3 regions of the Paractinoplanes hotanensis genome follow, and region 2 is predicted to be linked to each of the others. Evidence: predicted binding sites of a transcription regulator. Region 2 holds the regulator's gene; each other region holds the start of a gene.
The links. Region 2 encodes HrcA, which represses chaperone genes, less so after heat shock. Its sites were predicted from a motif close to GGTTNGCACNCTCNNNNNGAGNGTGCNAACC; they were not measured.
Positions count from the first base shown of each region.

Region 1: groL (chaperonin GroEL) is a predicted target of HrcA. The motif match lies at 1,946-1,976, and genes of this name have one in related genera.
Region 3: groES (co-chaperone GroES) is a predicted target of HrcA. The motif match lies at 1,637-1,667, and genes of this name have one in related genera.

Region 1 covers NZ_JAMQOL010000008.1:166,455-170,704, reverse strand. Annotated here, with positions in the region: gene LXN57_RS06950 (hypothetical protein) at 1-352, opposite strand, end outside; gene LXN57_RS06945 (GNAT family N-acetyltransferase) at 352-861, opposite strand; gene LXN57_RS06940 (hypothetical protein) at 958-1,878, shown strand; gene groL (chaperonin GroEL) at 2,201-3,823, shown strand; gene LXN57_RS06930 (glycerol-3-phosphate dehydrogenase/oxidase) at 3,957-4,250, shown strand, end outside.
Region 2 covers NZ_JAMQOL010000032.1:116,610-120,859, reverse strand. Annotated here, with positions in the region: gene hemW (radical SAM family heme chaperone HemW) at 1-290, shown strand, start outside; gene LXN57_RS23625 (DUF4870 domain-containing protein) at 328-951, opposite strand; gene hrcA (heat-inducible transcriptional repressor HrcA) at 1,112-2,134, shown strand; gene dnaJ (molecular chaperone DnaJ) at 2,152-3,294, shown strand; gene LXN57_RS23610 (DUF4241 domain-containing protein) at 3,521-4,250, opposite strand, start outside.
Region 3 covers NZ_JAMQOL010000026.1:453-4,702, reverse strand. Annotated here, with positions in the region: gene ybaK (Cys-tRNA(Pro) deacylase) at 1-316, opposite strand, end outside; gene LXN57_RS19960 (class I SAM-dependent methyltransferase) at 370-1,566, opposite strand; gene groES (co-chaperone GroES) at 1,815-2,123, shown strand; gene groL (chaperonin GroEL) at 2,197-3,846, shown strand; gene LXN57_RS19945 (DUF1707 SHOCT-like domain-containing protein) at 4,018-4,250, shown strand, end outside.

The DNA of each region.
Region 1 (4,250 bases), on a different contig from region 2:
TGCGGACGCCCCACGAGCCGGTCGTGGCGTACGACCAACCGCACGCGGCCCAGTAGGCGGGCCAGAAGAGGGGGCCGAGCACCGCGTACTGCTCGGCGTGGCGGTGCTCGTGACCGAAGAGCGCGGCCCGTTCGTCGTCGAGCAGCCACTCGGCGCTGCGCCGGGTCAGGATCACCGAGCCGACCGTGAAGCAGGAGGCCGGCGGGACGGGCAGGCGGTAGCCCTCGGCGATCAGCACCCCGTGCCGGCCGCGGCGCAGCCGGGTGCGCGTGGCCAGCGCGATCAGCAGGCCCGCGCCGGTGGTGCCGTTCAGCGCGGTGAGGATGCCCCGGGTCACGTGGCGCGCGGGCATCAGAGGCTCCGGCGCATCCGCAGCTCGGTGAGCGTGGGGATCACCGGGTGGGGCACGCGCTCACCCGTGTCGGTGAAACCCAGCTTCTCGTACGCCCGGACGGCCCGGTCGTTGCCCACGACCACCTCGAGCAGGGCCCGTCTGCGGCCCGCGGCCCGGCTCCAGTCGTTGACCGCCTCGATCAGGTCGGCCAGCACCTTGCCGCCGCGGTGGGCCGGCGTGACGTAGACCGCGAAGATCACCGTCTCGCCCGGGAACTCGGGCATCACCGTGCCGCCGGCGTGCCCGATCAGGCGACCGCCGTTGCCGGGATCGGCCACGAAATTGGCGAAGCCGGCGCCGGTCGAGGCCTCGATGATGCGGCGGCGGTAGGACTCGTGGGACCGTGCGGCCGCGTCGGCGAGGGTCTCGAGGAACGCCAGCGGGCTGTCGGCCAGCATCTCGAGCCGTAACGCGCGCATGCGAGCCGCGTCGCCCGCCGTCACCCGGTGCACGTTCCAGCTGCCCATGCCGTTCTGACTACCTCGCCCGGCGCCGGGCGGCAAGCGGATTGGCGCACATCGGACGGGGTGGCGGCCCGGCCGTGGCTCGGGCATGGTGTCCGGATGGACCACGGCGAGGCTCGCATCTTCATGGTCGAGGCGCCGGTGGTGGCGGCCGCCGATCCGTTCGACGCCGAGGGGCGCACGGCCGACCTCACCCTGTCCCGCGCGTTTGTGCCGCCCGTTCCGTCGCTGTCCGACGCGCTGGTCCCCGGCCCGGGCCAGGCGGAGTGGTCGCACCGCTTCGGCGGGGTGCTCGGCCGCAACGCGATCGCCCTGCTGCCCGTAATGGTCCTGATCGCCCTGCCCATGCATTTCTTCGTCGGCCGGCTGGACGAGGCGGTGATCGCCGCGCCGTACCTCTCCGGCCTGGCCGACGGCCTGGGGCTGCTGCTGCTCCCGTTCATGTGGCTGGCCTATCTGGCGGTGTCCGCGCTGCCCCAGGTGCTGAGCCTGGCCGGGGTGGCCGGGGTGGCCGTGCCCCGGGCGGCCGGCGGCTCCCGGCCCCGGCTGCGCCGCGCCTGGTCGCTGGTCGCCCTGCGGCTGCGGGCCCTGTGGCTGTGGTTCGCCGCCTTCTCGGTGCTCACCGGCAGCCTGCCGTTGCTGCTCACCGAGGATCAGTTCGGTCTGGCCGCCGCTGTGCCGCTCGCCGTCGTGCTCGGGGTCGTCTCCACCGGCGTGCTGACCTTCGGCGGCGTCCTCGGCTGTGTCGTGCTGATCGAACGCGGCCGGGGGCGCCGCCGCGCTCTGCATCTGCTCACGCGCGTCCGGCCGGTCGGCCTGATCACCGCGGCGGCCGCGGTCGTCGTGGCGCCGGGGTTGGCCGAGGCTCTGCTCGGCGGGTTCGCGGCCACCGCGGCCGGGGTGGTCGCGGTTCAGCTGTGGGCGATCGCGGCCCTGGTCACGTATGCGCAGGCGCGCCGGGCCGACGAGCCGGTGACCAGCCTTTCCCTGATGCGCGAGCTGGCCGCGCCCGAGGACTGAGCGGGCGGGGCAGCAGCTCAGCCTTCGCTCAGGTCTTGGGCGGAGGGCGGGGTGGCCGGAGGGGGTTTCCTTGCACTCGCCCTGCGAGAGTGCTAAACAAGTCATTGGCACTCGCGACTGTTGAGTGCCAAGCAGGTCGGGACGGTGGGGTCTCGGTCGCGGCGTCGCCATCGGCGCCGGGGCACGGGGCCGGTCGTCGCGGGCTATCCGGCTCGGCCTGAGGACGTCACATCGCCAGGTGGTGACGTCCGCAGAGTTCCGCACACGTGCGGGGGCGGGGCCCACGGCCCAGCACCTCGAATGTCCAGGAGGACACAGCCGTATGGCCAAGATCATCGCATTTGACGAGGAAGCTCGTCGCGGCCTCGAGAGTGGTATGAACCAGCTCGCCGACGCCGTCAAGGTGACGCTCGGCCCCAAGGGCCGCAACGTCGTGCTCGAGAAGAAGTGGGGCGCCCCCACGATCACCAACGATGGTGTATCCATCGCCAAGGAGATCGAGCTCGAGGGCACCTTCGAGAAGATCGGCGCCGAGCTGGTCAAGGAGGTCGCCAAGAAGACCGACGACGTCGCCGGTGACGGCACGACGACGGCGACCGTTCTGGCCCAGGCGCTGGTTCGCGAGGGCCTGCGGAACGTCGCCGCCGGCGCCAACCCGATGGCCCTCAAGCGGGGCATCGAGGCCGCCGTCTCGGCCGTTTCCGAGGCTCTTCAGCAGCTCTCGAAGGACGTGGAGACCAAGGAGCAGATCGCTTCGACCGCCTCCATCTCCGCCGGTGACTCCACGGTCGGCGAGATCATCGCCGAGGCCATGGACAAGGTCGGCAAGGAAGGCGTCATCACCGTCGAGGAGAGCAACACCTTCGGTCTCGAGCTCGAGCTCACCGAGGGCATGCGCTTCGACAAGGGCTTCGTGTCGGCCTACTTCATGACCGACGCCGAGCGCATGGAGGCCGTCTTCGACGACCCCTACATCCTGATCGCGAACAGCAAGATCTCCGCGGTCAAGGACCTGCTGCCGGTCCTCGAGAAGGTCATGCAGGGCGGCAAGCCGCTCGTCATCATCGCCGAGGACGTCGAGGGCGAGGCCTTGGCCACCCTGGTCGTCAACAAGGTCCGCGGCACCTTCAAGTCGGTCGCCGTCAAGGCCCCCGGCTTCGGTGACCGTCGCAAGGCCATGCTCGAGGACATCGCCATCCTCACCGGTGGCGCGGTCATCAGCGAAGAGGTCGGCCTCAAGCTCGAGAACGCCGACCTGAGCCTGCTGGGCTCGGCCCGCAAGGTCGTCATCACCAAGGACGAGACCACCATCGTCGACGGTGCGGGCGACGCCGAGCAGATCCAGGGCCGGGTCAACCAGATCCGCGCCGAGATCGAGAAGTCGGACTCCGACTACGACCGCGAGAAGCTGCAGGAGCGCCTGGCCAAGCTGGCCGGCGGCGTTGCGGTCATCAAGGTCGGCGCGGCCACCGAGGTCGAGCTCAAGGAGCGCAAGCACCGCATCGAGGACGCCGTTCGCAACGCGAAGGCGGCCGTCGAGGAGGGCATCGTGCCCGGTGGTGGCGTCGCCCTGGTGCAGGCCGGCAAGACCGCGTTCGACAAGCTCGACCTGGTCGGCGACGAGGCCACCGGCGCCAACATCGTCAAGGTCGCGCTCGACGCCCCGCTGCGTCAGATCGCCGTGAACGCCGGCCTCGAGGGCGGCGTCGTGGTCGAGAAGGTGCGCAACCTGGAGGCCGGTTACGGTCTCAACGCCGCCAACGGCGAGTACGTCGACCTGCTGGCCGCGGGCATCATCGACCCGGCCAAGGTCACCCGCTCGGCGCTGCAGAACGCCGCGTCGATCGCCGCGCTGTTCCTCACCACCGAGGCCGTCGTGGCCGACAAGCCCGAGAAGAACCCGGCTCCGGCCGGTGCCCCGGGCGGCGGTGACATGGACTTCTGAGTCCAGTCTTGAAAGGGCGGGTCGCGTGAGCGACCCGCCCTTTTGCTGTCGTGTGACCTGCGGCGGCTGAGTGCGGAACGGTCGCGACGGCGAGCGACTTTGGGAAGCGGCGGGGCCGCGTAACCTGGGACAGGTGCGCGAACCCTCCGTCTCCCGTTACGCGGCCGGCCGTCTCTCCCCGATCCGGCGGGTCTCCGACCTCCGGCGCCTGCGTGACGAACAGTTCGACGTCCTGGTCGTCGGCGGCGGCGTCACCGGCGCCGGTGCGGCCCTCGACGCGGCCTCCCGCGGCCTCAAGGTGGCTCTGGTCGAGGCCCGCGACCTGGCAGCCGGCACATCCAGCCGCTCCAGCAAGCTGATCCACGGCGGTCTGCGCTACCTGGAACAGCTCGAACTGCACCTGGTGCACGAGGCGCTGACCGAGCGG
Region 2 (4,250 bases):
TTCGCTGGTGGAACGTCAAGCACCCCGCCGCGTACGGGAAGAGGCTCGTCGAAGGTCTGTCGCCCGGGCACGGGCGGGAACTGCTGAGCGACGAGGACAGGCACGTCGAGGACGTGATGCTGCGGGTGCGGCTGCGCGAGGGCATCGCGCTCGACCGGGTCGACCGGGTGGGCGCGAAGCAGGCGCTGGCCGACGGGTTGCTCGATCCCGCGGCGTACGAGAGCGGCCGTCTCGCCCTCACCCTGCGTGGCCGCCTGCTGGCCGATGCCGTGATCCGGGACGTGGTGTAACGCGCCGGGGCTCCGTCCCCGGCGCATTTGCCGCGCCCTACTTGATCAGATTGATGGTCATCGGGTAGTTGTACGGCTCGTTGTTGACCGCCTTCAGGCCGGCGATCACGCCGAAGATGATCGAGATCAGCGCGGCGATCGGGATGATCACGAAGCCGATGACGGCACAGATGGTGGCCCAGCCGATGATGCCGGCGATCGTCCAGACGATCTGGAAGTTCAGCGCCTTGACCGCCTCGGTCCGCACGACCGCCGACTGACTGCCCTTGGCGAGCATGACGACCAACGGCGCGATCCAGCCGCCGAGGCCACCGCCGATGAGGGCGCCCAGCGCGCCGCCGAAGTGCGCGATCAGGATCCAGGTCTTGTCGTCCTGGGCCGAGCCGGCGCCGTAGCCGGGCTGCTGGTAGCCGTACGGCGGCGGGTTGCCGTAGCCGGGCGGCGGCGCGCCGTAACCGGGGCCGGAGGTGGGCGGCGGCGCGCCGTAGCCCGGACCCGACGTCGGCGGGCCGTAGCCGGGGTCGGACGGGGGTGGCGAGCCGTAGGGCGGCGGAGGAGGCGGTGTCGAACCGGAAGTCGGGTCGTTAGCCGCATAAGGGTTGAACGGCCGCGTCGGGTCGTTCGGGTTACCTTCACCGGGCGGGCGAGGTGGTTCAGTCATGGCTGACACCGTAGAGCCGCAGTTCAATGCGGTCGAGAGCGACATGCTGATCGAGTCGGTGAATAGACAGGCGGCACGATCATCGCGCTGACGCCGGTGGCGACGTAGACTGGCACTCTGTCCGTGGGAGTGCCAAGCAGCAGGAGAGGGGGCGGGGTCATTGAGTCTGGATGACCGCAAGCTCGAGGTGCTGCGGGCGATCGTCGAGGACTACGTCGAGACGCAGGAGCCGGTCGGCTCCAAGTCGCTGGTCGAGCGCCACCAGTTGGGCGTGTCGCCGGCTACCGTGCGTAACGACATGGCGGTGCTGGAGGAGGAAGGTTACATCCGGCAGCCGCACACCAGCGCCGGTCGCGTGCCGACCGACGCCGGCTACCGGCTCTTCGTCGACCGGCTCTCCAAGGTCAAGCCGCTCACCCCGGCCGAGCGCCGGGCCATCGAGCGCTTCCTGATCGGCGCCGTCGACCTTGACGACGTGGTGCACCGCACGGTGCGCCTGCTCGCCCAGCTGACCCGCCAGGTCGCGGTCGTGCAGTACCCGTCGCTGGCCCGGTCGTCGGTGCGCCACCTCGAGCTCGTGCCGATCTCCACCACCCGGCTCATGCTCGTGATGATCGCCGACACCGGCCGGGTCGAGCAGCGGCTGGTCGAGCTGCCCGGGCCCGTCCCGGCCGAGGACGTGACCGACCTGCGCCGCCGGGTGAACGAGAAACTGGCCGGTCAGCGGCTGTCCGACACGCCGCCGCTCGTGCAGGGCCTGGTCGACGAATGCGCGCCCGGCAGCCGTGCCACCATGGCCTGTCTGGCCTCCGTGCTGCTCGAGACGCTCGTCGAGCGCAGTGAGGAACGCCTCGCCTTGGCGGGCACGGCTAACCTGACTCGTGGGGGTGTGCTCGACTTCCAGGGCACGCTGCGCCCCGTCCTCGAAGCCCTCGAGGAAGAGGTCATCCTGCTCAAGTTGATCGGCGATCTCGAGCCCAGCATGACCCGGGTGCGCATCGGTGACGAAAACAAGATCGACAACCTGCGGTCGGCGTCGGTGGTCAGCACGGGTTACGGCCCAGGCGCGACGATCGTCGGTGGGCTCGGGGTGCTGGGTCCCACCCGGATGGATTACCCCGGCACCATCGCGACCGTGCGCGCGGTGGCACGCTACGTGGGCGACCTTCTAGCACAGAACTGACGAGGATTGCGGAGCCCGTGGCCAAGGACTACTACGGCATTCTCGGCGTGAGCCGGGAAGCCACCGACGACGAGATCAAGCGCGCCTACCGCAAACTGGCTCGGCAATATCACCCGGACGTCAACCCCGATCCGGAAGCGCACGAGAAGTTCAAGGACATCAACGCGGCGTACGAGGTCCTCTCCGACGACCAGAAGCGCCAGATCGTCGACCTCGGCGGCGACCCGCTCGCCCCCGGCGGCGGCATGGGCCCCGGCGGGCAGGGCGGCCCCGGCGGCGCGTTCGTCGGCTTCCAGGACATCATGGACGCGTTCTTCGGCTCCGCGGCCGGCGGCAACGCCCGCGGCCCGCGCCCGCGCACCCGTCCCGGCGCTGACGCGATCCTGCGCCTGGAACTCGACCTGGTCGAGACGGCGTTCGGCGTCGAAGCCCCGATCACCGTCGACACCGCCGTGCTGTGCACCCAGTGCACCGGCGCCGGCACCGCGCCCGGCACCCACCTGGCCACCTGCGAGACGTGTGGCGGCCGGGGCGAGGTGCAGAGCGTGCAGCGCACCTTCCTGGGCCAGGTCGTCTCGTCCCGCCCCTGCGCCACCTGCCAGGGCCACGGCACGGTCATCCCGCACCCCTGCCCCACCTGCGCCGGCGACGGCCGCGTCCGCACCCGCCGCTCGCTCACGGTCAAGATCCCGGCCGGCGTCGAGGACGGCATGCGCATCCGCCTGGCCCAGCAGGGCGAGGTCGGCCCCGGCGGCGGCACCCCCGGTGACCTCTACGTCGAGATCCACGAGCGCCCGCACGACGTCTACTCCCGCAAGGGCGACGACCTGCACTGCCGGGTCACGCTCCCGATGACCGCGGCCGCGCTCGGCACCCGCCTGACGATCAAGACCCTCGACAGCGAAGAGGGCATCGAGGTCAAGCAGGGCACCCAGCCGGCCAGCACGCTGCGCATCCGGGGCAAGGGCGTGCCGCACCTGCGGGGTCAGGGCCGGGGCGACCTGTTCGTCCACCTGGATGTGCGAACGCCGACCAAGCTGACGGCCGATCAGGAGCGGATGCTGCGCGACTTCGCCAAGACCCGCGGCGAGGACGTGGCCGAGCTCAGCAAGCAGGGCGGCTTCTTCAGCCGGATGCGAGACGCTTTCAACGGGCACTAAGAGCAGATGTCGTAGCGGGGTGGTGGGTTCGGGCCGCTGCTCCCGCCGAGGGTCGCGGCGGGGCGAGCTGGCCGCTGGCGCGTCCAGGGCGCTCACCCCACCACGACGACGTGCGTAAGGGGTTGCGCTTCAAACGGAACCCCGTCGTCAGCCGGCCCGTGCTTTCTCGGCCCACGCTCGGGGTGGGCCGCTGGGACCGGGCTGCGAGGCGTTGAGTCGTCGGTGCTCAGTCGTCCGAGGGGAACAGCAGCATGTCGGCGATGAACGAGGTGACCCGGCCCGAGTGGTCGCGGCCGATCCACGTCGGGTAGGCGCCGTCACCCCAGCCGCTGGACCAGGCGATCATGTCGCCGCCCGACAGCGTGACGAAGCGTGGGTCCCGAAGCTCCAGGGACTGCCACTCGTCGGTCAGGCGTTCGCGGTTGTCCTCGTCGACGAAGCAGGCCAGGCCGGCGTCCACCCCGAAGCCGAAGAACTCGCCGTAGCCCAGGTCGAGCAGGTCCTGGCCGTCACGCAGGGCCGGCTCCCAGCGCACCGGGTGCCGGTCGCTGATGTCGATCCGCATCGCCGCCACTCGGGTGTGGGCAAGGTCGTCGGTGAAGGTGGCCAAGCTGACGGTCACCGGGTAGGTGCCGGGCGGAACCGTGGTCAGGAACGGCTCGTCGCCGTAGTCCAGCGAAGACGGGTCGGCGGCCACGAGGCGGCCCGACGGCAGGTTGAGCTTGCCCGCCGGGCGGGTCGCGAGGCGCATCCGGCGGTCGCCGACCGTGCGCTCCGCGCCGTCGCGGAACAGCGAGGCCAGGCCACGGGGCTGGAGCGGGCGCGGCGGGTGCCACGGGCGCTCGTCGGAGGTACGCACCGGAAGGTCGTGAGCCCCGGGCGGGTCGTTGTTGATCCGGAACGGGCCGTCGATCACCCGGGGCGCCGCGCAGATGTCGGCGAACTGCCTCACGCAG
Region 3 (4,250 bases), on a different contig from region 2:
CACCCCGCACATAACCGCTGCTGCGCTCGGCGGCGGCGCGATCGGCCAGGACTGCCCGTTTACCCCCGGCCGCTTGCGCGAGCGCCTTGAGGTCGAGTTCGCCGGTCACCGGCACCACACCGACCACGAGCCCGCCGTCCACCTCGGCGACCAGCGTCTTGAAGACACGCTCCGGCGCCACCCCGAGAGCCTCCGCGACCAGCGCGCCGTAGTTCGGGGCGTCGGGCGAGACGTCGTACGGATGCAGGGTGTGCTCGACCTTCTGGGCGGTCAGCAACGCGGCGGCCGGCGTGCCGGCGGCGGCCTTCTTAGCCATGCCGCGCACGGTACTCGCGGCTCCCCCGGCACGCGGGCCTGCCCCGCCGCGCCTCAGGCCCCGCAGAGAATCACTGTCGGCGCGCCTGCCACTCGGGTGAGCACCAACGAGGCCGCCTGCGGGCCGGACAGACGCAGATCCTTGCGGAGCTGGTCCGGCTCGAGGGCAGAGCCGCGCTTGCGGATCTCCAGGCGGCCCACGCCCCGCTCCCGGAGGAGTGCCCGCAGCCGCTTCAGCGAGAACGGCAGCACGTCGGTGATCGCCAGGCGGCGGGCGAAGGGTGTGTCGACGGGGTGGTCGGTGTAGACGTACGCGATCGACGGGTCGCCCAGCCGGCCGCCGACGGTGTCGGCGAACTCGGCGACCAGATGCGCGCGCACCACGGCCGGATCCGGGTCGTAGAGGTACGTCCCGACGCCACCCACCTCCGCCGTCCGCTCGCCACTTCCGGTCAGCTCCACTCCTCCGGCGGCGCCTCCCGCCGCGGCGCCGGAGGGCACCAGGGACGCGCGGCGGGGCACTTCCGCGAGGGGGCCGCACCAGAACGCGGCCTCGACCAGGTCGCCGCCCACGCTCACCCACTCCCCCTCGGCGCCGGGCGGCAGCAGGTCATGGTCGATGCCGGGGGCCAGCTTCAGCACCGTGCGGGGCACCCGCTCGGCCAGACCGGCGATGAAATCCCAGGGCGGCGAGTACGACCGGGGGTCGAAGACCCGCCCGCGGCCGGCCTTCCGCCGCGCCGGATCGGCGAAGACCGCGTCGAAGTCCTCGACGCGCACGGTTGTCGCGTCGGCGCACTCCACCGTGATCCGGTCGGCCAGGCCGAGCGCCCGGGCGTTGGCCGCCGCGAACTCCGCCGTCACCGGATCGGCGTCGACGGCGTACACGGCGATCCCGGCCCGAGCCGCAGCGAGCGCGTCCGAACCCAGCCCGCAGCCGAGGTCGGCCAGGGTCCTGACGCCGGCGGAGGCCAGCCGGGCGGCCCGGCGGTTCGCGACGACGGCCCGGGTCGCCTGCTCGAGGCCGGCCCGGGTGAAGAACATGCCGGCGGCGTCGGGGCCGAACTTCGCGACCGCACGGCGGCGCAGATCGACCTGCGTCAGCGCGGCGGCGGCGAGATCGGGCTCGACCCCGGCCGAGCGCAGCGCCGAGGCGGCGGCGAGCGGATCCCGGCCGGCGGTCTCGGCCGCCAGGGCCAGGGCGGTCACCCCTTCGGGGGTACGGAAACGGGCAGTCGACTCGGCGGTCACGCAGGCATTCTCCACGGCACACCGGAACTAGCACTCTGGTTGACGGAGTGCTAGTTCCGGCCTAATCTCCGATTAGCACTCTCAACATGAGGGTGCCAGCCGAGCGCCCGTCCCGGGCGATCGGTAGGCACCAGGCGGACCGGCACCCGCGACGACGGCCCCGCCCGGTGGCATGAGGCAGCAGAGTTCTTGTTTGCTCTGGCCGGCCAATCTCTGGCCGGCGAAACGATACCCAGGAGGGTATGCCCGTGACTACCGCGACCAAGGTTGCGATCAAGCCGCTCGAGGACCGCATCGTGGTCCAGGCGAACGAGGCTGAGACGACCACGGCGTCGGGCATCGTGATCCCCGACACCGCCAAGGAGAAGCCGCAGGAGGGCACCGTCCTCGCTGTCGGCCCCGGCCGCATCGACGACAAGGGCAACCGCATTCCGGTTGACGTCAAGGTCGGCGAGACGGTCCTCTACTCGAAGTACGGCGGCACCGAGGTCAAGTACGCCGGCGAGGAGTACCTGGTGCTCTCCGCCCGCGACGTCCTCGCGGTCATCGAGAAGTGACCTACTGACAGTGCTAATCGCCCTGGCCCGTGCGAACGGGCCAGGGCGGTGGTGCGTGAAGGGCTATTGAACAATGGCGAAGATTCTCAGCTTCTCGGACGACGCGCGCCACCTGCTCGAGCACGGCGTCAACGCGCTCGCTGACACGGTCAAGGTCACCCTCGGCCCGCGCGGTCGCAACGTCGTCCTCGACAAGAAGTTCGGCGCGCCCACGATCACCAACGACGGTGTCACCATCGCCAAGGAGATCGAGCTCACCGACCCGTACGAGAACCTCGGCGCGCAGCTGGTCAAGGAGGTGGCGACCAAGACCAACGACGTCGCCGGCGACGGGACCACCACCGCCACGGTGCTCGCCCAGGCGCTGGTCCGCGAGGGCCTGCGCAACGTGACCGCGGGCGCCAACCCGATCGCGCTCAAGCGGGGCATGGACCAGGCGTCCGAGACCGTCTCCAAGGCGCTGCTCGGCAAGGCCGTCGAGGTCGCCGACCACAAGGCGATCGCCAACGTGGCCACCATCTCGGCCCAGGACTCCACCATCGGCGAGCTCATCGCCGAGGCGATGGACCGGGTCGGCCGCGACGGTGTCATCACCGTCGAGGAGGGCTCGGCCATGGCGACCGAGCTCGAGGTCACCGAGGGTCTGCAGTTCGACAAGGGCTTCATCTCCCCGAACTTCGTGACCGACGCCGAGTCGCAGGAGGCCGTCCTCGAGGACGCGCACATCCTGATCACGACTCAGAAGATCTCCAGCATCGAAGAGATGCTTCCGCTGCTCGAGAAGGTTCTGCAGTCGAGCAAGCCGCTACTCATCATCGCGGAGGACGTCGAGGGCCAGGCCCTGTCCACCCTGGTGGTCAACGCCCTGCGCAAGACGCTGAAGGTGGCCGCCGTCAAGGCGCCCGGCTTCGGTGACCGGCGCAAGGCGATGCTCCAGGACATGGCGATCGCCACCGGCGGCGAGCTCGTCGCCCCCGAGCTCGGCTACAAGCTCGACCAGGTCACCCTCGACATGCTGGGTTCCGCCCGGCGCGTCGTGGTCGACAAGGAGAACACCACGATCGTCGACGGCGGCGGCCAGTCCTCCGAGGTCACCGACCGGGTCCAGCAGATCCGGAAAGAGATCGAGGCCTCCGACTCCGACTGGGACCGCGAGAAGCTCCAGGAGCGCCTCGCGAAGCTCTCCGGCGGCATCGCGGTGATCAAGGTCGGCGCCGCCACCGAGGTCGAGATGAAGGAGCGCAAGCACCGCATCGAGGACGCCATCGCGGCGACCAAGGCCGCGGTCGAGGAGGGCACCGTCCCCGGCGGCGGCGCCGCCCTGGCGCAGGTGGCCACGGAGCTCGACGGCGGTCTGGGCCTCACCGGCGAGGAGGCGATCGGCGTGTCGATCGTCCGCAAGGCGCTGGTCGAGCCGCTGCGGTGGATCGCGCAGAACGCCGGCCACGACGGCTACGTCGTGGTGGGCAAGGTCGCCGAGCTCGGGTGGGGTCACGGCCTGAACGCCGCCACCGACGAGTACGTCGACCTGGCGGCGGCCGGCATCATCGACCCGGTGAAGGTGACCCGCAACGCGGTCTCCAACGCCGTTTCGATCGCGGGCCTGCTGCTGACCACGGAAAGCCTCGTGGTCGACAAGCCGGCCGAGCCGGAGCCGGCCGCGGCCGGTGGCCACGGGCACAGCCACGGTGGCCACGGCCACCAGCACGGCCCGGGCTTCTGACCCGCCAGTAACGCAAAAGAAAGGGCGCGCCCCGTGCGGGACGCGCCCTTTCGCTGTGTACCGGGAGTCACCGCCGGTGCATTTTTCGCTGCGCGCCTGGCGTTCGCGCTGCCTGCGGGGGCGTCCTTTCGCTGCGTGCCGGGGGTCGCGCCACGGCGGTAGAGTGCGGCCGTGGACATCCGGGCATCCGATGACGACCGGCAGCGGACCGTGGCCGCGCTCGAACGGCACGCGGGCGCCGGGCGCCTGACGCTGGACGAGTTCGCCGAGCGGGCCAAGGTCGCCCACAGCGCCCGCACCCTCGACGAGCTGGCCGCGATCACCGGCGACCTGCCGGCCGAGACGACAGGTGGCGCCGTCGCCGTCGAACCCAGCCGCGACCTGCTCATCCTCTTCGCCGTGGC